Regions from separate parts of the Kosakonia radicincitans DSM 16656 genome, predicted to be linked through region 1. Evidence: predicted binding sites of a transcription regulator. Region 1 holds the regulator's gene; the other holds the start of a gene.
The links. Region 1 encodes sigma-54, which starts transcription at its own class of promoters, with help from an activator protein. Its sites were predicted from a motif close to GTTGGCACANNTTTCGCTNT; they were not measured.

Region 1 (11,065 bases):
CGTGCGAGAAAATGTTCTATTGCGCCGGCAAAGTAGTGGTGATGGGGATGGGAAAATCCGGCCATATCGGCAGAAAAATGGCGGCCACATTCGCCAGCACGGGCACCCCTTCCTTTTTTGTCCATCCCGGCGAGGCGGCTCATGGCGATCTGGGTATGGTCAGCCCGCAGGATGTGGTGATCGCCCTGTCTAACTCTGGCGAATCAAACGAAATACTGGCGCTGATCCCGGTACTGAAACGGCTAAAAGTTTCGCTGATCTGTATGACCAGCCGCCCGGAAAGCAGTATGGCGCGCGCGGCGGATATTCATCTCTGCGTGAAGGTGCCTAAAGAAGCCTGCCCGCTTGGCCTGGCGCCGACTTCCAGTACCACAGCCGCGTTGGTCATGGGTGATGCGCTGGCGGTTGCGCTATTGAAAGCGCGTGGGTTTACCGCAGAGGATTTCGCCCTTTCTCACCCTGGCGGCGCGCTGGGACGCAAGCTGTTGTTGCGCGTCAACGATATCATGCACACCGGCGATGAGATCCCGCATGTCAGCAAGGCCGCCAGTTTGCGCGATGCGCTGCTGGAGATCACACGCAAAAATTTAGGTATGACGGTGATCTGCGACGATCTGATGAAGATCGAAGGCATTTTTACCGACGGCGACTTACGTCGCGTGTTTGATATGGGCGGAGATGTACGCAACATGGGTATTGCTGACGTGATGACACCGGGCGGCATTCGCGTACGGCCTAATACGCTTGCGGTTGATGCGCTGAACCTGATGCAGTCCCGCCACATTACCTCGGTGATGGTTGCCGATGGCGACCAGTTGCTGGGTGTGTTACATATGCATGATTTGCTGCGCGCTGGCGTAGTGTAAAGAAGGACATCAGAATGAGTAATGCTGGCGCGTCGCTTCCAACCTGTTATGGGCCGGTTAGCGCGCAAGTCATGAGTAAAGCGGAAAAAATTCGCCTGCTGATCCTCGATGTGGACGGCGTGCTATCCGATGGCCTCATCTATATGGGCAACAATGGGGAAGAGCTAAAAGCGTTTAACGTTCGCGATGGCTACGGGATCCGCTGTGCATTAACTTCCGGCATTGAGATCGCCATTATTACCGGTCGAAAAGCTAAACTGGTAGAAGATCGTTGTGAAACCCTGAAGATTAAGCACCTGTATCAGGGACAGTCGGATAAACTACTGGCCTACCATGAATTACTGGCCAGGCTGGCGCTAACGCCGGAGCAGGTTGCCTATGTGGGTGATGATTTAATTGACTGGCCGGTGATGGCCGAAATTGGTCTAAGCATTGCCGTCGCCGATGCGCATCCCTTGCTGCTTCCGCGTGCCGATTATGTTACGCGCATCAATGGAGGCCGCGGCGCAGTCCGTGAAGTGTGTGATTTGTTGCTGCTGGCGCAGGGCAAGCTGGATGAGGCCAAAGGGCAATCGATATGAGTAAAACCAGACGTTGGGTCATTATTCTACTGGCGCTGGTCGCTTTGGTACTGATTGGTATTAACCTGACCTCTCAGGATGAACCTGAACAAACCACAACTGACGACAAAGCGCCAACCTACACCAGCAAACACACCGACACGGTGGTTTATAGCCCGGAAGGTGCGCTCAACTACCGCTTGATTGCGCAAAATGTCGAATACTACTCCGTCGATGGCGTGAGTTGGTACGCGAAACCGGTGCTGACAACCTTTGACCAGAACAAAATACCGACCTGGTCAATTAAGTCAGATAAAGCGAAATTAACAAGCGACAGAATGCTTTACCTTTACGGACATGTTGAGGTCAACGCATTGACAGCAGATGCACAGCTACGAAAAATCACCACGGATAACGCCCAGATCAATCTGGTAACGCAGGATGTTACTTCCGATGATCAGGTAACATTGTACGGAACAACATTTAATTCCACCGGCCTGAAAATGCGCGGCAACTTACGCAGCAAAAACGCCGAGCTGATTGAAAAGGTTAGAAGCTCCTATGAAATTCAAAACAAACAAACTCAGCCTTAACCTGGTTCTTGCCAGTACGCTTTTTGCCGCTGCGCTTCCGGCTTTTGCCGTGACCGGTGATACCGAACAGCCGATCCATATCGACTCCGATCAGCAGTCGCTGGATATGCAGGGCAATATTGTCACCTTCACCGGCAATGTCGTGGTGACGCAGGGAACCATTAAAATCAACGCCGATAAAGTGGTGGTGACGCGTCCGGGCGGCCAGCAAGGCAAAGAGATCATTGATGGTTATGGCAACCCGGCTACGTTTTATCAGATGCAGGACAACGGCAAACCGGTGAAAGGCCACGCTTTACAGATGCACTACGAGCTGGAAAAAGATTTTGTCGTGCTGACCGGTAAGGCCTATCTCGAGCAGCTGGACAGCAACATCACAGGCGACAAGATCACCTACCTGGTGAAAGAGCAGAAAATGCAGGCGTTCAGCGACAAAGGTAAACGCGTCACCACCGTACTGGTGCCGTCGCAGTTGCAGGACAAGGGCAACACCCAAACCCCGGCTCCTAAGAAGAGTAACTAATTCGTTATGGCAACATTAACTGCAAAGAATCTCGCGAAAGCCTATAAGGGTCGCCGCGTGGTTGAAGACGTCAGCCTGACCGTTAACTCTGGCGAAATTGTTGGGCTACTTGGCCCTAACGGCGCAGGGAAAACGACCACCTTCTATATGGTGGTCGGGATTGTTCCGCGTGACGCGGGCAATATCATTATTGATGACGACGATATCAGCTTACTGCCACTGCATGCGCGCGCACGTCGCGGCATCGGTTATTTGCCGCAGGAAGCGTCTATTTTTCGTCGTTTGAGCGTGTACGACAACCTGATGGCGGTGCTTCAGATCCGTGACGATCTGACTTCCGAACAGCGCGAGGATCGCGCTAACGAGTTGATGGAAGAGTTCCATATTGAGCATCTGCGCGACAATATGGGACAGTCCCTTTCCGGTGGTGAACGTCGCCGCGTTGAAATTGCGCGCGCACTGGCGGCAAATCCTAAATTTATCTTGCTGGATGAACCCTTTGCGGGCGTCGATCCTATTTCGGTTATCGACATCAAACGCATCATTGAACACTTACGTGACAGTGGGTTAGGCGTGTTAATTACTGATCACAATGTTCGCGAAACGCTGGCGGTGTGTGAACGTGCTTATATCGTCAGCCAGGGGCATTTAATTGCTCATGGTACACCGCAGCAAATCCTTGAAGACGAACACGTTAAGCGCGTATATCTTGGGGAAGACTTCAGACTCTGATAGGGTAGAGTTTATTGAGGTATTTTGGCGGAGAGTGCTGCTCTGAATATGAAGCAAGGTTTGCAATTAAGGCTTAGCCAACAGCTAGCTATGACGCCGCAACTGCAACAGGCTATCCGTCTGTTGCAGCTGTCTACGTTAGAACTTCAGCAGGAACTTCAGCAAGCGCTGGAGAGTAACCCATTGCTGGAACAAGCCGATCTTCATGAAGAAGTGGATAGCCAACAAACCCAGGAAAATGAAGGCCTGGATACTGTAGACGCGCTCGAACAGAAAGAGATGCCTGAAGAGCTGCCGCTGGACGCCAGCTGGGATGAGATTTATACCGCCGGAACGCCTTCCGGCAGCAGCCACGATTATATTGATGACGAACTGCCGATTTATCAGGGTGAAACGACACAGTCTCTTCAGGATTACCTGATGTGGCAGGTAGAGTTAACGCCGTTTTCCGATACCGATCGCGCAATCGCAACCTCTATTGTCGATGCTGTCGATGAGACCGGCTACCTTACCGTGTCGCTTGAGGATGTGCTGGAAAGCATGGGCGATGAAGAAATCGGTCTCGATGAAGTTGAAGCGGTATTAAAGCGCGTTCAGCGTTTCGATCCGGTTGGCGTCGCTGCGCGCGATCTGCGCGACTGCCTGTTGATCCAACTGTCCCAATTCGCGAAAGATACGCCCTGGTGTGAAGAGGCTCGCCTGATTATCAGCGATCACCTTGATCTGCTCGCTAACCATGATTTCCGCTCTCTCATGCGCGTCACACGTCTTAAAGAGGATGTGCTGAAAGAAGCAGTAAATCTGATCCAGTCGCTGGATCCGCGCCCCGGCCAGTCGATCCAGACCGGTGAACCAGAATATGTCATCCCGGATGTGCTGGTGCGTAAGCACAACGGGCGCTGGACGGTAGAACTGAACTCCGACAGCATTCCGCGTCTGCAAATCAACCAGCACTACGCTTCAATGGGCGGCGGCGCGCGCAATGACGCCGACACCCAGTTTATCCGCAGTAATTTGCAGGAAGCGAAGTGGCTGATCAAAAGCCTTGAAAGCCGTAATGACACGCTATTGCGCGTCAGCCGCTGCATCGTCGAGCAGCAGCAGGCATTCTTTGAACAGGGCGAAGAGTTTATGAAACCGATGGTGCTGGCGGATATCGCTCAGGCCGTCGAAATGCACGAGTCCACGATTTCCCGTGTGACAACGCAGAAGTACCTGCACAGTCCTCGCGGCATTTTTGAACTGAAGTATTTCTTCTCCAGCCATGTGAATACGGAAGGCGGCGGCGAAGCCTCGTCAACAGCCATTCGCGCACTGGTTAAGAAATTAATCGCCGCAGAAAACCCTGCAAAACCACTGAGCGACAGTAAGCTGACGACGCTCCTTTCCGATCAAGGAATTATGGTAGCGCGGCGTACCGTTGCGAAGTATCGAGAGTCTTTATCCATTCCGCCGTCTAACCAGCGTAAACAGCTGGTGTGACCCAACCGATAAGGAAGACACTATGCAGCTTAACATCACAGGACAAAACGTCGAAATCACTGATGCCTTACGTGAATTTGTGAACAGCAAATTTGCCAAGCTTGAGCAGTATTTCGAAAGGATTAATCAGGTCTATATTGTGTTGAAAGTGGAGAAAGTGATCCATACCTCGGATGCAACCCTGCATGTTAATGGAGGCGAGTTGCATGCCAGCGCGGAAGGACAGGATATGTACGCTGCCATCGACGGTTTGATCGATAAACTGTCGCGGCAGCTCACGAAACATAAAGATAAACTGAAACAACACTAATTGTCCGGGCGTTCGTTTGGCGCGTTGCACCCTACCGCAACCCGGTAGGGTGCGTGGCTCTGACGGCGCTTAGGTGAAATTATGATGAATAACGATTCCGCTCTTCAACTGAGCAATGTCCTTAACCAGGAATGTACACGTAGCGGCGTTCACTGCCAGAGCAAAAAACGTGCTCTGGAAATCATCAGTGAACTGGCGGCAAAACAGCTTGGCCTGCCGCCACAGGTCGTTTTCGAAGCCATTCTTACGCGTGAGAAGATGGGCAGTACCGGTATTGGTAACGGTATAGCCATCCCCCACGGTAAGCTGGAAGAGGACACGCTGCGCGCCGTCGGCGTTTTTGTACAACTCGAAACGCCCATTGCTTTCGACGCTATCGATAATCAGCCTGTCGATCTGCTGTTTGCACTACTGGTGCCGGCCGATCAAACCAAAACGCATCTGCATACGCTCTCGCTGGTGGCCAAACGGCTGGCGGATAAAACCATTTGCCGTCGCCTGCGCAGTGCGCAGAACGATGAAGAGCTGTATCAGATAATCACGCAGACAGAAGGCGAAAGCGACGATGCGTAACGGGAAGAACACCTTTTTTGTCGTTATGGGGAGAAACGGTTCATGGTCCTGATGATCGTAAGTGGTCGTTCGGGTTCAGGCAAATCCGTGGCCCTGCGCGCCCTGGAAGATATGGGCTTCTATTGTGTCGATAACCTGCCGGTAGTGCTGCTGCCGCAACTGGCGCAGACACTCGCCGATCGTCAGACCTCTGCCGCCGTCAGTATTGATGTGCGTAATATGCCGGAATCACCGGAAATTTTTGAACAGGCGATGAGCAGCCTGCCTGACGCCTTCTCGCCGCAGTTGCTGTTCCTTGATGCTGACCGCAACACGCTGATTCGTCGCTACAGTGATACGCGCCGCTTACATCCGCTCTCCAGCAAAAATTTATCGCTGGAAAGTGCTATCGATGAAGAGAGCAACCTGCTGGAGCCACTGCGTTCCCGCGCGGACCTGATTGTCGATACCTCCGAAATGTCGGTACATGAGCTGGCCGAAATGCTGCGCACTCGCCTGCTCGGCAAGCGCGAGCGCGAACTGACCATGGTCTTTGAGTCGTTCGGCTTTAAGCACGGGATTCCTATCGATGCTGACTACGTCTTTGACGTTCGCTTTCTGCCCAACCCGCACTGGGATCCGAAACTGCGCCCGATGACCGGTCTCGACAAACCTGTCGCGGCGTTCCTTGACCGGCATACCGAAGTGCACAATTTTATTTACCAGACCCGCAGTTATCTTGAACTGTGGTTACCGATGCTGGAAACCAACAACCGTAGCTATCTGACCGTCGCTATCGGCTGTACTGGCGGTAAGCATCGTTCTGTTTATGTCGCCGAACAGCTGGCAGATTATTTCCGCTCGCGCGGTAAAAACGTTCAGTCCCGTCACCGTACGCTGGAAAAACGCAAAACATGACCGTAAAACAAACCGTTGAGATCACCAATAAACTGGGCATGCATGCGCGCCCGGCGATGAAACTGTTTGAGCTGGTACAGGGGTTTGACGCAGAAGTGTTACTGCGTAACGACGAAGGCACCGAAGCGGAAGCCAGCAGCGTGATTGCATTGCTGATGCTGGATTCCGCAAAAGGGCGGCAAATTGAAGTCGAAGCCAGCGGCCCGCAGGAAGAAGAAGCCCTGGCAGCCGTGATTGCCCTGTTTAACGCGGGCTTTGACGAAGACTGAGTTAGTACAGCTTATTGTTCTGCAAAAAGCCTTCGCCTCCGAGCTGGCGCATCTGGCGCAGGATCCACGCCTGACGGCTGCGGACATAGCCGGATGGCGCTGCCGCCTGGAAACGTATTGGGTTTGGCAGTACTGCCGCCAGCAATGCCGCTTCCGACATGGTTAACCGGCTGGCCGGTTTGTGAAAATAGCGCTGAGCCGCCTCTTCCACGCCAAACACGCCGTCGCCAAACTCCGCAATATTAAGATACACCGTCAGGATACGCCGTTTCGTCCACACCGCTTCCATCCCCAGCGTCAGCCCGGCTTCCAGCCCTTTTCGCACCCAACTTTTTCCATCCCATAACAGCAGGTTTTTCACCGTTTGCTGAGAGATAGTCGACGCGCCGCGAATACGGTTCTCATGGCGTTCATTATGTGAAAGTGCCTTCTGGATCGCGCCAAAATCCAGCCCCCAGTGATCGGGGAAACGCTGATCCTCTGCTGCGACAACAGCCAGCGCCATCCACGGCGAAATTTCATCCATACTGACCCAGTCGGAATGAGCAACATAACCAAAGTTACCTGTCAGCCAGGCCCCAATTTGCCGCTCGACCATCACGGCAGAAAATGGCACCGGCAGAAAGCTGAACAGCACAATGCCGCCGCCCCAGAAAATGGCCAGTACCAGTAAAACCCGCAGCGCAATACGTTTCAGCATAGTTTTCAGCGGGCCGCGAAAGCCATTTCTCATTCCGCCAGCACCAGTATGCGCGCAACCAGCTTTTCGATCCCCGCCGCAGCCTGCGCAATATCCTCAGCAAGCATATACGCTGGCGTGGTTACCACTTTATTCTCTTCATCCACCACAATATCGTCCACCGGGCACGGCACATGTTCCGCGCCCATCTCTTCCAGCACTTCAGCGATATCGACATCCGTACCGATTGTCAGACGCAGCGGGAAGTCGAAAATTTTCGGCAGCAACGCCGGAGCGATACACATAAATCCCAGCGGTTTACCCGCCTGATGCATCTCCAGCACTCGCTGTTTAAGCGTATTATCGACAACACACGCGCTGCCCTGGCTGGCAAAATTACTCAAATTTTTGGCCGCACCAAAACCACCAGGCACAATCAGCGCATCCAGATCATTTACTGATAGTTGTGCCAGCGGCCGGATATTTCCACGCGCAATTCGGGCCGCTTCGACCAGCACATTGCGGCTCTCCGTCATGACATCACCTGTCAGGTGATTCACCACATCGCTCTGCCATTTATCCGGCGCGAAACAAACTGCCTCAGCACCTGAACGGGCGATCGCCAGTAACGTGATCACCGCTTCATGGATTTCCGCACCGTCATAGACACCCGCGCCGCTAAGAATCACGCCTACTTTTTTCATTTTGCTCATCCTTTATGCAGCGTACTGTCGATAATTAAAAATTTTGATAAGGGAGCCTTGCTTCACACATTTCACTGATTGATGTAACAAATCATTTAAGATTTGCTATCTTATGTGCGTGTGGTCGAATTTTTTCAGGCTACGCCCTTGCAAAAAAGAGTAAAAACTACGGCGCAGCTACGGTTTCCCTGGTGTTGGCGCAGTATTCGCGCACCCCGGTTAATCCGGGGTCATTTTTTTCCAGCGTCCACTGCCGCAACCCAGGCTTTCAGTACCGCCACATCGTTCTGCCACTCCTGTTTCATCTCTTCCACCCATTCGCCGACATTGTCCCACCACGCCGGAAGATCGGGAGACTGGATCTGTTGCCCCAGTTGCTGCAGATGACGTAAACCGACAGAGCCTGCCGCGCCCTTAATCTTATGTCCCTCTTCGGTTATGCCTTTCTGATCGCGGGCCGTAAGATTTGACTCAAGCACATTGAGATAGCCCGGCATCATTTTCTCAAAGACAGCCAGCCCATCGGTGATTAATTTAGGCCCAACCAGCTCGATATATTGCTCAAGCATGGCCGTATCCAGCACCGTTTGTACTTTGCTGTTATCGACAGTTGTCACCTGCTTCTCCTCATTGGCGTTTGTATCCCAGAACTTTTTAATCATGGCAGTTAATGCCGGGACCGCCAGCGGTTTGCTCAATACGTCATTCATGCCCGCATCGAGATACTCCTGTTTGTTTTTCAGCACGTTGGCTGTCAGTGCTACCAGTGGCGGCAGATCTTCGCGCGGGTAACGGCTGGTTAGCGTGCGGGAAATATCCAGCCCGGTCATGTCCGGCAACTGAATATCCAGCAGCAGCAGATCGTATTCGCCAGGGGCGAACATCTCCAGCGCGGCGCTTCCGGTCATCGCCACATCGACGCTACAACCCAGCTTTTCCAGCACCGAGCGCGCGACAATGACATTCAGCTCAATGTCCTCAACCAGCAGCACATGCAGCGCAGGCAACGGCATATCATCATCTTCGAAAGCGTCATCAACTTCTTCCGCCACTGCGGGCGCATGAACGGTCAGCGTAAAGATGGACCCGGCGCCTGGCTGGCTGCTGACAGAGATATCCCCCCCCATATTTTTGGCGAGGCGACGTGAAACGGCCAGCCCGATACCCGTTCCCGTGGCCGGTTTGCCACCGTGGCTATCTTTGACCTGGTAATACATGGCAAAGATCTTATCCTGCTCGTCGCGCGGAATACCGATACCGGAATCCTGCACTTCGAAGTGCAGGATTTCACCTTCATCGTAGCGAACGCGCACTTCAACCTGACCTTGCGGAGTAAATTTCACCGCATTGCTGATCAGGTTCCACAGAATCTGCCGCAGACGCGTACCGTCGGTAATCACCTTGTGCGGCAGCGGCAACGTTGGCTCCAGTACAAAACGCAGCCCTTTTTGATGCGCCTGCAAACCGGAAAGGTTTTCCAGATCGGCAAGGAAGCTGGTGAAATCCAGTGGCTGGTTATCAAGCTGAACTTTACGGCGCTCCATTTTATCCATGTCGATAATATCGTTGAAGATATTCCCCAGCGTCACGGCTGAGACATGGATTGTCTTCAGGTATTTCTCTTGCTCCTGCGTCAAATCCGTGTCGAGCAGGATCCGGCTCAGGCCGACGATGCCATTCAGCGGTGTACGCAGTTCATGGCTAATCGTGGAAATGAAGGTGGTCTTATCCCGACTGGCCCGCTCCAGCGCATCCTGGTAGCGTTTACGCTCAGTAATATCGCGGCCAAAGCCCATCAGCCCGTGGCGTTTACCCACGCGGTCGTAATAAGGCACTTTACGGATTTCGAAACAGGCTTTGCGCCCGTCCGGATAATCCAGCCACTGTTCGTAGGTCAGCGATACGTTATGACGAAAGACTTTTTCATCGGTTTCAATAACTTTCGCTGCGGCTTCCTCAGAATAGACATCCTGCGGTTTCAGGTGAATGAGCTGCTTCTCGCTTTTGCCGGTCAGCAGTTCCATCGCCCGGTTACAGCCAGAAAACTCTTTATCTTCGTTACGGTAGAAAACCAAATCCGGTGAGGCATCAAGGAAAGAGCGCAGAAAGGAGGATTGTTGTTCGAGCTGGATCTGCGTTTGCTCGCGCTCCTGCATCTCTATTTTTAGCTGTTCAAAGGTCTCCTGGCGCTCCGCTTCAGCCTTTTCACGATCGCTGATCTCCTGGTTAAGCTGGGCAATATTATCTTTTAACTGCACATTGAGCTTCAGATCGCGATCGCGCATCTCTTCGAGTTTTTCTACCAGCCGCGATAACCGCTGACGGGATTCTTCCAGCTGCTCAACCACCACCGATAAAAAGTAGACCGCCCACGGAGTGATCAGCAGACCAAAAAAGATCGAGCGGATAACATCAATGCTCTCCACCTGACCCTGCAATACCATGGTGACCGCCATCTGCACGACGATTGCCAGCACCACCAGCGCTAAAGCCAGCAGCAAGGAAAAGCGCACCAGACCAAGCTTCATCATCAGATCGACGTAGTATTGCGCCAGTAAACGGATTTGCTTCATAGAGTTTCCCTCGGACAATTGCGCTCAATAATACTCAATTCTGGGCAAGGGATTGAAGCTTGTGTGAAAAATGCGGTGAGAGTTAAGGTTTTGTTGCCGGTTCAGGCGGGCAATTGCCAGCAACGTCCAAGCGCCGAACCTTGTCCGCCCTGCTCATTCAGATAGCGATCCAGCTCCACCATGCCGGTCCAGCGGTTTTCGCACCACAGCGGCGCCAGCAGGGTCGGACGGCGCGCGCTGGCGGAAACGCGGTGATAGACAACCTCCGGCGGCGTATGGCGAATCATCTCTCCGGCAATAACGG
Region 2 (11,065 bases), 580 kb from region 1:
TCAATTCCATAGCGATACCTTGTGAAATGAATGGGAAAACGTCTCCTCGGGTAAACAGTCAGTTACGCAAGAAACGCGCCACTCTTGCAGGCGGGCGTTCACGCGCACTGTGGCGTAGAGTCGGGGAAGAAGCCCCCATGATTGCGCAGAAAGTGCACTAATGAGGTGCAACGGAGTAGTATTAAGATGTATTATTAATGCATCTTAATTGATGGGTATTGTGTATGTCTGGTCCACGGATCCTGCGGGAGAAACTGACCATCCGCAAAATGATCGCGCTCTATCAGCGTGCCTGCCCGGATGCGGTTAGCAGTGAATCGCACTATGCGAATTTGTACGCTTATGCGGAAAAACGGCTGGATAAGTGCGTGTTCGGCGAAGAGAAACCGGCCTGCAAGCAGTGCCCGGTGCACTGTTACCAGCCCGCAAAGGTGAAGAGATGAAGCAGATTATGCGCTGGGCGGGGCCGCGCATGTTATGGCGGCATCCGGTGCTGACGGTACGCCATTTGATTGACGATAAACGCCCGGTGCCAGAGCTGCCGGAGAAGTATCGGCGGAAATAGGTTGAGTTGCCGTCCGGCGTTTTTGGAAGATCGTGGAATTATTTCGTTCACCAGCGGCGCAGGCCGGATGGCAGCTTCGCCTTATCCGGCCTGCAACTGCGGCTGCACTCAGGCGCGCGTAGCGATCAAAATCGCCGACGCCTTAATCAGCGCAATCACGCGTTTACCGCTGTCCAGCTGCAAATCCTGCACACTTTCATTGGTCACCACCGCCACCAGCTCAAACCCGGCATCGGTCTGCACATGCACCGTGGCATTGACCGCGCCTTCGGTCACCGAAGTGACTTTCCCGGCGAACTGATTGCGGGCGGAGAACTTCAACCCGCTATCTTCGGTCGCTAGCGTCACCCACGGCGCTTTGATCAGCGCGATAGCCTCTTTGCCTGGTGTCAGCCCCAGCGCCGCCTGGCTGCTGCTGGTGACAATCGCCACCAGCGTTGCGCCGCCGTCGAGAGTGAGTTCCACTTCATCATTCACGGCACCGTGAGAGGTTGCACTGACCTTGCCTGTTAATTGATTTCGCGCTGAAACTGCCATAGACCCTCCATAATGTATGGATATGTTGAATATTTTTCCAGCTTAACATAGTGCGTCTTTATTGATACCTAAACGTTTCATGCGCGAAAGCAGGGTGGTGCGTTTAAGTCCCAGCCGCTGCGCTGCGCCTTTTGGCCCGGCGACCACACCGTTGGTTTCGCGCAGCACACGAACAATCAGCTGGTACTCATCTTCGCCTTCGCGAGCCACTTCAGCAGGCTCCGCTACGGGCTGAGGCGGAACGGTGATTTCCGGCAGCGAAAGTTGCAGTACATTGCCGTGCGTCAGCAGTACCGCCCGTTCGATGACGTTCTCCAGCTCACGCACGTTGCCCGGCCACTCCATGGAACTCAGCACGCGTAAGGTTTCCGCCGGAATACTGTCGATGCTGCGGCCCATTTTGCGGGCAATTTTGAAGGTGAAGGCTTTCACCAGCAGCGGAATGTCTTCCGGCCGTTCGCGCAGCGGCGGCAGATGAATCGGGAAGACATTGAGCCGGTAGTAAAGATCGCTGCGGAACTCTCGATCGGCGACCATCTGTTTCAGATCGCGGTTGGTGGCGGCGATCAGCCGCACATCGGTCTGGATCAGTTTATTACTGCCGAGCCGCTCGAACTCCTGCTCCTGCAATACGCGCAGCAGCTTCGGTTGTAGCTCCAGCGGCATATCGCCCACTTCATCAAGAAACAGCGAGCTTTTATCCGCCAGCTCGAAGCGGCCAATTCGCTGGGTGCTGGCACCGGTAAACGCGCCGCGCTCATGGCCAAAGAGATCGCTTTCCAGCAGCCCGGCGGGCATGGCGGCGCAGTTCATCTTCACCATTCTGCGGCTATTGCGATCGCTGAGGTTATGGATCGCACGGGCAATCAGCTCCTTGCCGGTGCCGGTTTCGCCAAGGATCAGCACCGTGCTGTTACTTTGCGCCACCATCTCAACCTGTTTCAGCACGCTGAACATCGCCTGGCTGCGGCCGATGATCTCGCCAAACTCGCTATCGACATTATTTAGCTGCTCGGTCAGCGCCAGGTTTTCATCCACCAGCCGCTCCTTCAGGCGGTGAATTTCCTGGTACGCCAGCGCGTTATCCACGGCAATAGCGATGCGTTCGGCGATCTGGCGCAGCAGCTTGAGATTCGCCTGGGTAAACACCTCTTTCTGGCACTGCGCCAGTTTCAGCACGCCGAGCAGATTTTTGCCGGACATCAGCGGCAGCAGGCACAGCGTCTGGATCTGGTTGCCCCAGGTTTCAAACAGCATCCGCTCGTAGGGCGCGAGTTTGTCGCGTTCGTGCAGATTGAGCAGCAGCATCTCTTTGCTGCGGAATACCCGTTCGGTCAGCGTTCCCTCTTCGTCGGCTTCCTGAATCTCATGCTTCGGATTCAGTTCATCTTTGTAGTGCGTCGAATAGATAGTCAGCTTGCCTTTGCGGCTACCGCGTAGCACCAGGCTGATGGCGTCGATGCCGAAATAGTAGTGGATCTCTTTCGCCACCTCGCTGACCAGCTCGTCCATATGCAGCCGCGAGAGCACCGCATTGGTGATGGCTACCAGAATGCGAAAATCGTCCCGCTCCTGGCACAATAGCTGGTAATCCGGCGTCTGACTGTCGCGGCTCTGGAGCTGCTCGGCGACCACGGCGACGATTTGCGCCAGGGTGTGCAGGCGTTCGCTCTCTTTATCGCTCCACGGTTGCCCGTCGTGGCGAAAAAATTCGCAGCCGCCGAAAATTTGCCCCTCCGCCGCCAGCGGCAGCAGGCAGTAGTGCGCAAACGGCGGATAGAGCCGGTTCTGCGTCAACGCCGGCCAGGTTTCCGCAAACGTGGCTGCGCTGCAATAGAGCGCCTGTGGGTGGGAAAGAATGTGCCTGACTGGCCCACTCGCCAGCAGTAAATGATCCTCATAAGTTGCGTTGTTTGCAGGGGCGTTGACGGCGTAGCGGCTGGCGCTGTGGCTGTCTGCATGCCACAGCACAATCGCCGCGCTATCCGCGAGTGCCGCCTGGCGGGTCAGCCGGGCCAGCGTTTCGCTGAGTGACGCCATATCCGGCTGTTGTAACAAAACACGGGTGATATCGAACAACCCCTGTTGTCCGAGATCGCTCATCGGTGTATACGACATATTGCTCATCCAGGAACACACTCGCAGGTGTGAAAAAAATAATAAAAAACAAAAAATTAGCAAATACGCGGTAACGGTTCCGCGTGGGGTAAATCTAACAGGCGTTTAACGCCGTACAGCCCCGCCAGGCGTACGCCCTGACGTTCAACAACTTCACCAATGATAGCGGCATCCGCGCCAAGCGGGTGGGCGCGTAAACGTGACAGCGCCTGCTCTGCGGCCTCGCGCTGTACGGCAATCACCAGTTTGCCTTCGTTGGCAAAGTTCAGCGCTTCCAGCCCCAGTAACTCGCAAACGCCGCGCACCGCCGGTTTCACCGGTAACGCGGCTTCGTTGAGCTCGATACCGAAGCCGCAGGCTGCGGCAAACTCATGCACCACCGCATTCACGCCGCCGCGCGTGGCATCGCGCAGCGCTTTCACGCCGGGAAGATCGTGCAGGGTGGCGATTAACGGCGTCAGCACCGCGCAATCGCTGGACAACTCGCCGTCCAGCCCCAGCCCTTCGCGCAAGTTAAGAATCGTTGCGCCGTGATCGCCCAGCGTACCGCTTGCCAGCAGTACATCGCCCGGTTGCAGCGACTGCGCCGCCCAGCGAATCGAACGTGGAATCGCGCCAATCCCGGCGGTATTGATAAATAGCTTATCCGCCGCGCCGCGCTGCACCACTTTGGTATCGCCGGTCACAATCGCGATATCGGCCGCGCGGGCGGTGGCGGCCATGCTGTCGACGACGGTTTTCAGCGTCGCCATCGGCAGGCCTTCTTCAAGGATAAACCCGCAAGAGAGATAGCGCGGTGTCGCGCCGCTGACGGCGATGTCGTTGGCGGTGCCGCACACCGCCAGCTTGCCAATATTGCCGCCGGGAAAGAACAGCGGATCGATCACATAGCTGTCGGTGGAGAACGCCAGCCTGTCACCGCTGGCGGCCAGTGCGGCCAGATCCAGCCGCGCCTGATCTTCCTGCTCGGCCAGCCACGGGTTGGCAAACGCCTCCATAAAGAGCTGGCTGATAAGCTGTTGCATCGCCTGGCCGCCGCTGCCGTGGGCGAGTTGGACTTCATTCATACTTCACACTCCTGAGCGCGATACTGATACCAGGCTGCGCAGGCTCCTTCTGAGGAGACCATCAGCGCACCAAAGGCGCTTTGCGGATTACAGGTGTTGCCAAACAGCGGGCACTGGTGCGGTTTGCAGCGGCCGGTCAGCACATCGCCGCAGCGGGCGCGCGGATCGTCATACACCTGCTGCGCGGCCGGACGAAAGTGCGCTTCGGCATCAAACTGCTGATAAGCCTGCGTCAGATGTACACCGGATTCGCCAATCACCCCCAGCCCGCGCCACTCGCTGTCGCCGCTGACGGCAAACACATCGGCAATGGCGGCCTGCGCCAGCCGGTTGCCTTCATCCGGTACGACGCGGCGGTACTGGTTTTCCACCCGGCTCTGCGCGGCGATTTTCTGTTCCACCAGCATCACCACGCCCTGCAACAAATCCAGTGGTTCAAACCCGGCAACCACTAGCGGGCGGCGAAATTCTTCGGCAATAAAGGTGTACGCGTCGGTACCGATCACCATGCTGACATGGCCGGGCGCAAGGAAAGCGTCGATGCCGTTATCCGGCTGCTCCAGCAAGCTGCGCAGCGTAGGGATCAGCGTAATGTGCTGGCAGAAAAACCAGAAGTTATTGATGTTGCGGGCTTTCGCCTGTTGCAGCGTAATGGCCGTGGCGGGCATGGTGGTTTCGAAACCGAGGCCGAAGAACACCACTTTGCGCTGCGGATTTTTTTCCGCCAGCGCCAGCGCATCCATCGGTGAATAGACGATGCGCACATCGGCACCGCGCGCTTTCGCCTGTAACAGCGAGCCTTTTTTCCCCGGTACACGAATGGCGTCGCCGAAAGTACAGAAGATCACTTCCGGATGGCTGGCGATCTCCACGCAGGTATCAATACGCCCCATTGGTAACACGCACACCGGGCAGCCCGGCCCGTGGATAAACTCGATGTTTTCCGGCAGCAACTGATCGAGGCCGAATTTAAAGATGGCGTGCGTATGGCCGCCGCACACTTCCATAATGCGCAGCGGACGCGCGGCGGTATAGCTAAGATGAGAGGCCCGTTCGCGCAGATGGGCAATCAGTTGCATCACCTGTTCCGGGGCGCGATATTCGTCGACAAAACGCATTATTTCTCCTCGCCGTAGAGCAGCGCGCCGACATCCGGCTCGACATCGAACATGTTTTGCAGCGCCGCCAGCGTATCCAGCGCCTCCGCTTCGTTAATCACGCTCATGGCAAAACCGACATGCACCAGCACCCACTGGCCGAGACGCGGCTGGCCGTGTTCATCATGGCTGCCGACCAGGGTTAAATCCACGTCGCGCTGAATGCCGCAGACGTCCACTTTGGCTTGCAGGCCGTCAATGGCGCAAATTTGCCCCGGTACGCCTATGCACATCGTTGTGTCTCCAGCCAGTCGAGCCAGGCGTCCATCCCGTCGCCTTTGGTGGCGGAAACCAGCAGGATCTCAATCTGCGGGTTCACTTCACGGGCGTAGGCGATGCAGCGTTCGACATCGAAATTGAGGTACGGCAGCAGATCCACTTTGTTCAGCAGCATCAGCGAGGCGGCAGCGAACATGTGCGGATATTTCAGCGGCTTGTCTTCCCCTTCAGTCACTGACAGTACCGCCACTTTATGGCGTTCGCCCAGATCGAAGCCCGCCGGGCATACCAGGTTACCAACGTTTTCAATAAACAGAATGCCGCGATCGTCGAGCGGCAGACGCGGCGCAGCATCGGCAATCATCTGCGCATCCAGGTGGCAACCCTTGCCGGTGTTCACCTGAATCGCCGGGGTACCGGTGGCGCGAATACGTGCGGCGTCATTGACGGTTTGCTGATCCCCTTCGATCACCGCGCAGGGTACGCGCGCATTCAGGCGCTGCAGGGTTTCGGTAAGCAGGGTGGTTTTGCCGGAGCCAGGGCTGGAGACCAGGTTCAGCACCAGTTGCTGGCGGGCGGCAAAGCGGGCGCGGTTGCGGGCGGCGATCTGGTTATTTTTATCCAGTACGTCGATCTCCACTTCCAGCATCCGGCGCTGGCTCATGCCCGGCGCGTGGGTGCCGGCTTCGCCGTGACCGTAATGCAAATCGCCGTTACCCGATTGGGTTGGGGTGAACTCTCGGGTATTGACGCGGGTTATAGTTAGCGCAGGGCGCGCAGCAGGGGCGAACGGTGCGCTGCGAAACGCAGAGTGCGGGTTATGTTCGTCACCCTCGATATAAAGGTTACCGTCCTGACAACCACATGTTGTACACATTGTTTACTCCTCAATTTCCAGGCGCTGAATTTGCATTCCATCGTCGGCAACGATCTGCAACTGGTCGCTGTGGCATTGTGGGCAGCGGCGAACACGCTGGGTGAGCAGCGTGACGTACTGCCGACAAGACTCGCACCAGCACTCCGCTTGCTGTTGTTCGATGTGCAGTGTACAACCTTCAGCCAGGCTGCCACGGCACACCAGATCAAAACAAAACGTTAAAGCTTCGGTTTCGACACAGGAAAATGCGCCCACTTTTAACCAGACGCCGGTAACCCGACGCGCGCCGCTCGCGGTGGCCTGTTGTTCAATAATTTCCAGCGCCCGCTGGCACAAAGTGATCTCATGCATAATCCCTCCTTATGAGTTGCCGCGTTAATGCAATAAGAGTGCCATGAGTGATTTTGACACTGTGACGATGTCGAACCTGTCGAGATGACACGTCGAAATTAACGAATATTTTTATTTATTCCTTTAATAATCAATAAATTAAATGTTGGCATGGATGATGCTTTACCGCCGTTGTTTCAATTAATCAGGTAAGCAGACATGACGATTTGGGAAATTAGCGAAAAGGCAGATTACATTGCCGGGCGACACCATCTCCTGCAGGAGGAGTGGCGCAGTTACTGCAACGCGCTGGTTCAGGGGATCACGCTGTCAAAAGCGCGCCTGCACCATGCCATAGGTTGCGCGCCAGAGCAGCAGCTCTGTTTTGAGCTGTTCGGCCACTTCACGGTCACCGTCTCTCTGACCGGCGGCTTTAATGGTCATACCATCGAATATGCGATTGCCAATAAAGATGGCAGCGATAAACGCTTGATTGCAAAGGCGCAGCTCACCAGCGACGGCAAAGTGGACGGCGTTATCAGCACCCACGATCGTGAAAAAGTGCTGGAGCACTATCTGGAAAAAATCGCCACGGTTTACGACAGCCTGTACGCGGCGGTGGAAAACGATACCCCCATCAATCTCTCTCTTCTTGCCAGCAGCGCGCACGCGTCTGCGCTGGCCTGAGTTTGGGTGTCGAGATGTGTCGAAGTGACACGTCGTGCGACTGATTTCGTCAAAAATGACCGCCCGGACTGGGTGAATCACCTGAGGATTAGCTGGTGAACCGTTTTGTAATTGCCGACCCGGCGCTCTGTATCGGCTGCCACACCTGCGAGGCGGCCTGCGCGGAGACGCACCGCGCGTATGGCTTGCAGTCGATGCCGCGGCTGCGCGTGATGCGTAATGAACATGAATCCGCGCCGCAGCAGTGCCACCACTGCGAAGACGCGCCCTGTGCGGGCGTTTGTCCGGTAAACGCCATTAATTGCGTCGATGGCGCGGTGCAGTTAAATGAAAGCCTGTGCGTAAGCTGCAAACTGTGCGCGATTGCCTGCCCGTTTGGCGCTATCGAATTTGCCGGTAGCCGTCCGCTGGATATTCCGGCCAACGTTAACTCGCCGCTCGCGCCCGCCGCGCCGCCTGCGCCTGCGCGCGTCAGTACGCTGCTGGACTGGGTGCCTGGCGTGCGGGCTATCGCCGTGAAGTGCGATCTCTGCCATTTCGATGATCAAGGCCCGGCCTGCGTGCGGATGTGCCCGACCAAGGCGCTGCATCTGGTCAATAACCTCGACATCGCCCGCGCCAGCCGTCGCAAACGCGAGCAGACCCTGAATACGGACTACGGCGATTTGTCGCTGTTTACCCAGCTTAACCGGAGTGCAAAATGACGATCCTCTCTTTGCTCAACGGCGCGGTGGCGGTGTTTATCTGCGCTGCTGCGCTGGCGTACCTGTTTACGCGGGCGAAAATTCTCAGCGGCTGGCTGGCCGGTCTTGGCGGCGCAATCGGCAGCGCCATGGCGACAGTCGCCGGGTTGTTGTCGCTGCTGGGCGCTGATGCCGTTTCCGGCAGCCTGACGCTGTTGCAGTACCCGTTACTGGTCACACCCCTGCGTGCCGTGTGGGTGATCACCTTCGGCCTCTGCGGCCTGCTTATCAGCCTCTATAACATCCACTGGCACCGCCATGACGCGGTGAAAGCCAACGGGTTGTTGATCAATTTGCTACTGGCCGCCGCGCTGTGCGCCGTCTGCGCCGCGAATCTGGGCGAGCTGGTCGTGATGAGCGAAATCATGGCGCTGAGCGCGGTGTTTCTTACCGGGTGCAGCGCCTCTGGCAAGCTGTGGTTTGCCATGGGGCGTCTTGGCACGGTGCTGCTGGTGCTGGCCTGCTGGTTTATCTGGCAGCGTTATCAGACGCTCGATTTTGTTCAGCTTAGCGGGCAACAACTGAGCAGTGGCGTCTGGCTGCTGGGGGTGATTGGTTTTGGTTTGCTGGCGGGGATTATTCCGCTGCACGCCTGGGCGCCGCAGGCGCATGCCAGCGCGCAAGCGCCGGCCGCCGCGCTCTTTTCTACGGTGGTGATGAAAGTCGGGCTGTTCGGCATTCTCAGTTTCTCCTTGCTGGGCGGCCAGCCGCCGCTGTGGTGGGGCGTTGTGCTGCTGGTATTCGGCATGATCACCGCCTTTGTCGGCGGTTTGTATGCGCTGATGGAGCACAATATTCAGCGCCTGCTGGCGTATCACACGCTGGAAAACATCGGCATCATTTTGCTTGGCCTTGGCGCGGGCGTAACCGGGCTGGCATTGCAGCAACCGGCGCTGATGGCGCTGGGGCTGGTTGGCGGTCTGTATCACCTTTTCAACCACAGCCTGTTTAAGAGCACGCTGTTTCTTGGCGCGGGTGCGCTGTGGTTTGGCACCGGCTATCGCGATATCGAAAAACTGGGCGGTATCGGCAAAAAAATGCCGCTTATCTCGCTGGCGATGCTGGTCGGGCTGATGGCGATGGCGGCGCTGCCGCCGCTCAATGGCTTTGCCGGTGAGTGGGTGATTTATCAATCCTTCTTCAGCCTGAGCGGTAGCGGCCACTTTGTCCTGCAACTGATTGGGCCGCTGCTGGCCGTTGGCCTGGCGATAACCGGTGCGCTGGCGGTGATGTGTATGGCGAAAGTCTATGGCGTCACCTTCCTTGGCGCGCCGCGCACCCCGCAGGCGGAAAACCCGCAATCCATTCCCTGGCTGATGACCGCAAGCGTGGCCGTACTGGCACTCTGCTGCGTTATTGGCGGCGTTGCTGCGCCGTGGCTGCTGCCGCGTCTGTATGCCGCCGTACCGCTGCCGCTGCATACCGCGAACACGGTGGTGTCACAACCGATGATCACGCTGCTGCTGATTGCCATGCCACTGCTGCCGCTGCTGTTGATGGTGCTGTTTAAAGGCGATCGTCTTCCGTCCCGCAGCCGCGGAAGCGCCTGGGTCTGCGGCTACGATCATGAAGGCTCAATGGTGATCACCGCCCACGGTTTTGCCATGCCGGTAAAAGCCGCATTTGCCCCGGTGTTGAAGCTGCGCAAATGGCTGGAACCCACGCTGATTCTGCCCGGCTGGCGTACCGACGCGGCTCCGCTGCTGTTTCGTCGGCTGGCACTGATTGAGCTGGCGGTGCTGGTGGTTGTGGTGATTTCCCGAGGAGCCTGATGATGAATTTTCTGTATGCGTTATTGCAGGCGCTGGTGCTGTTTGCCTTTGCGCCGCTGCTGTCCGGTATCAGCCGCGTGGCGCGCGCCCGGTTGCACAATCGCCGTGGGCCTGGCGTGCTGCAAGAGTACCGCGACCTGGTCAAATTGCTGGGCCGCCAGAGTATTGCGCCTGCAGCGTCCGGCTGGGTGTTTCGCCTGATGCCGTTTGTGATGGTGGGCGTGATGCTGACCATTGCGACGGCTTTGCCGGTGGTCACCATTAACTCGCCGCAGCCTTTGCTGGGCGATTTGATCACCCTGATCTATCTGTTCGCCATTGCCCGCTTCTTCTTTGCTATTGCCGGGCTGGATACCGGTAGCCCGTTTACCGGCATCGGCGCCAGCCGCGAAGCGATGCTGGGCGTGCTGGTCGAGCCGATTTTGCTGCTCGGTTTGTGGGTGGCGGCGCTGGTCGCAGGTTCCACTCATATCAGCCATATCACCGACACCGTTTACCACTGGCCGCGCGCGGCTTCAATCCCGCTGTTTCTGGCGCTCTGCGCCTGCGCGTTCGCCACCTTTATCGAAATGGGCAAACTGCCGTTTGATCTTGCGGAAGCGGAGCAGGAGTTGCAGGAAGGGCCGCTGTCGGAGTACAGCGGCAGCGGCTTTGCGCTGCTGAAGTGGGGCATCAGCTTAAAACAGCTGGTGGTGCTGCAAATGTTTGTCGGCGTCTTTCTGCCGTGGGGGCAGATGAGCAGCTTCAGCGCGGCGGGTCTGCTGCTGGCGCTGGTGGTGGCGGTGGTGAAATTAATTGTTGGCGTACTGGTGATTGCCCTGTTTGAAAACAGCATGGCGCGCCTGCGTTTTGCTGCCACGTCACGCGTCACCTGGGCCGGGTTCGGCGTTGCCTTTTTAGCGTTCGTCTCCTTACTGGCGACGTATTAAGAGAGTTTATGCATGTCTGAAGAAAAAATCGGTCAACACTATCTGGCTGCGCTGCACGAGAAAT

Region 2: a site for sigma-54 is predicted at 6,918-6,937, ahead of hypA (hydrogenase maturation nickel metallochaperone HypA). Genes of this name have one in related genera too.

The regions. Positions count from the first base shown of each region.
Region 1 covers NZ_CP018016.1:521,571-532,635, reverse strand. Annotated here, with positions in the region: gene kdsD (arabinose-5-phosphate isomerase KdsD) at 1-866, shown strand, start outside; gene kdsC (3-deoxy-manno-octulosonate-8-phosphatase KdsC) at 881-1,447, shown strand; gene lptC (LPS export ABC transporter periplasmic protein LptC) at 1,444-2,019, shown strand; gene lptA (lipopolysaccharide ABC transporter substrate-binding protein LptA) at 1,988-2,542, shown strand; gene lptB (LPS export ABC transporter ATP-binding protein) at 2,549-3,274, shown strand; gene rpoN (RNA polymerase factor sigma-54) at 3,323-4,756, shown strand; gene hpf (ribosome hibernation promoting factor) at 4,779-5,066, shown strand; gene ptsN (PTS IIA-like nitrogen regulatory protein PtsN) at 5,148-5,639, shown strand; gene rapZ (RNase adapter RapZ) at 5,682-6,536, shown strand; gene npr (PTS phosphocarrier protein NPr) at 6,533-6,805, shown strand; gene mtgA (monofunctional biosynthetic peptidoglycan transglycosylase) at 6,807-7,538, opposite strand; gene elbB (isoprenoid biosynthesis glyoxalase ElbB) at 7,535-8,188, opposite strand; gene arcB (aerobic respiration two-component sensor histidine kinase ArcB) at 8,419-10,761, opposite strand; gene mnmL (tRNA modification radical SAM protein MnmL/YtqA) at 10,863-11,065, opposite strand, start outside.
Region 2 covers NZ_CP018016.1:1,101,918-1,112,982, forward strand. Annotated here, with positions in the region: gene Y71_RS05475 (LysR family transcriptional regulator) at 1-10, opposite strand, end outside; partial or broken gene Y71_RS05480 (nitrous oxide-stimulated promoter family protein) at 225-565, shown strand; gene Y71_RS05485 (TOBE domain-containing protein) at 674-1,102, opposite strand; gene flhA (formate hydrogenlyase transcriptional activator FlhA) at 1,145-3,220, opposite strand; gene hypE (hydrogenase expression/formation protein HypE) at 3,277-4,287, opposite strand; gene hypD (hydrogenase formation protein HypD) at 4,284-5,405, opposite strand; gene Y71_RS05505 (HypC/HybG/HupF family hydrogenase formation chaperone) at 5,405-5,677, opposite strand; gene hypB (hydrogenase nickel incorporation protein HypB) at 5,668-6,540, opposite strand; gene hypA (hydrogenase maturation nickel metallochaperone HypA) at 6,544-6,891, opposite strand; gene hycA (formate hydrogenlyase regulator HycA) at 7,090-7,557, shown strand; gene Y71_RS05525 (4Fe-4S dicluster domain-containing protein) at 7,653-8,261, shown strand; gene hycC (formate hydrogenlyase subunit 3) at 8,258-10,072, shown strand; gene Y71_RS05535 (respiratory chain complex I subunit 1 family protein) at 10,075-11,001, shown strand; gene hycE (formate hydrogenlyase subunit HycE) at 11,014-11,065, shown strand, end outside.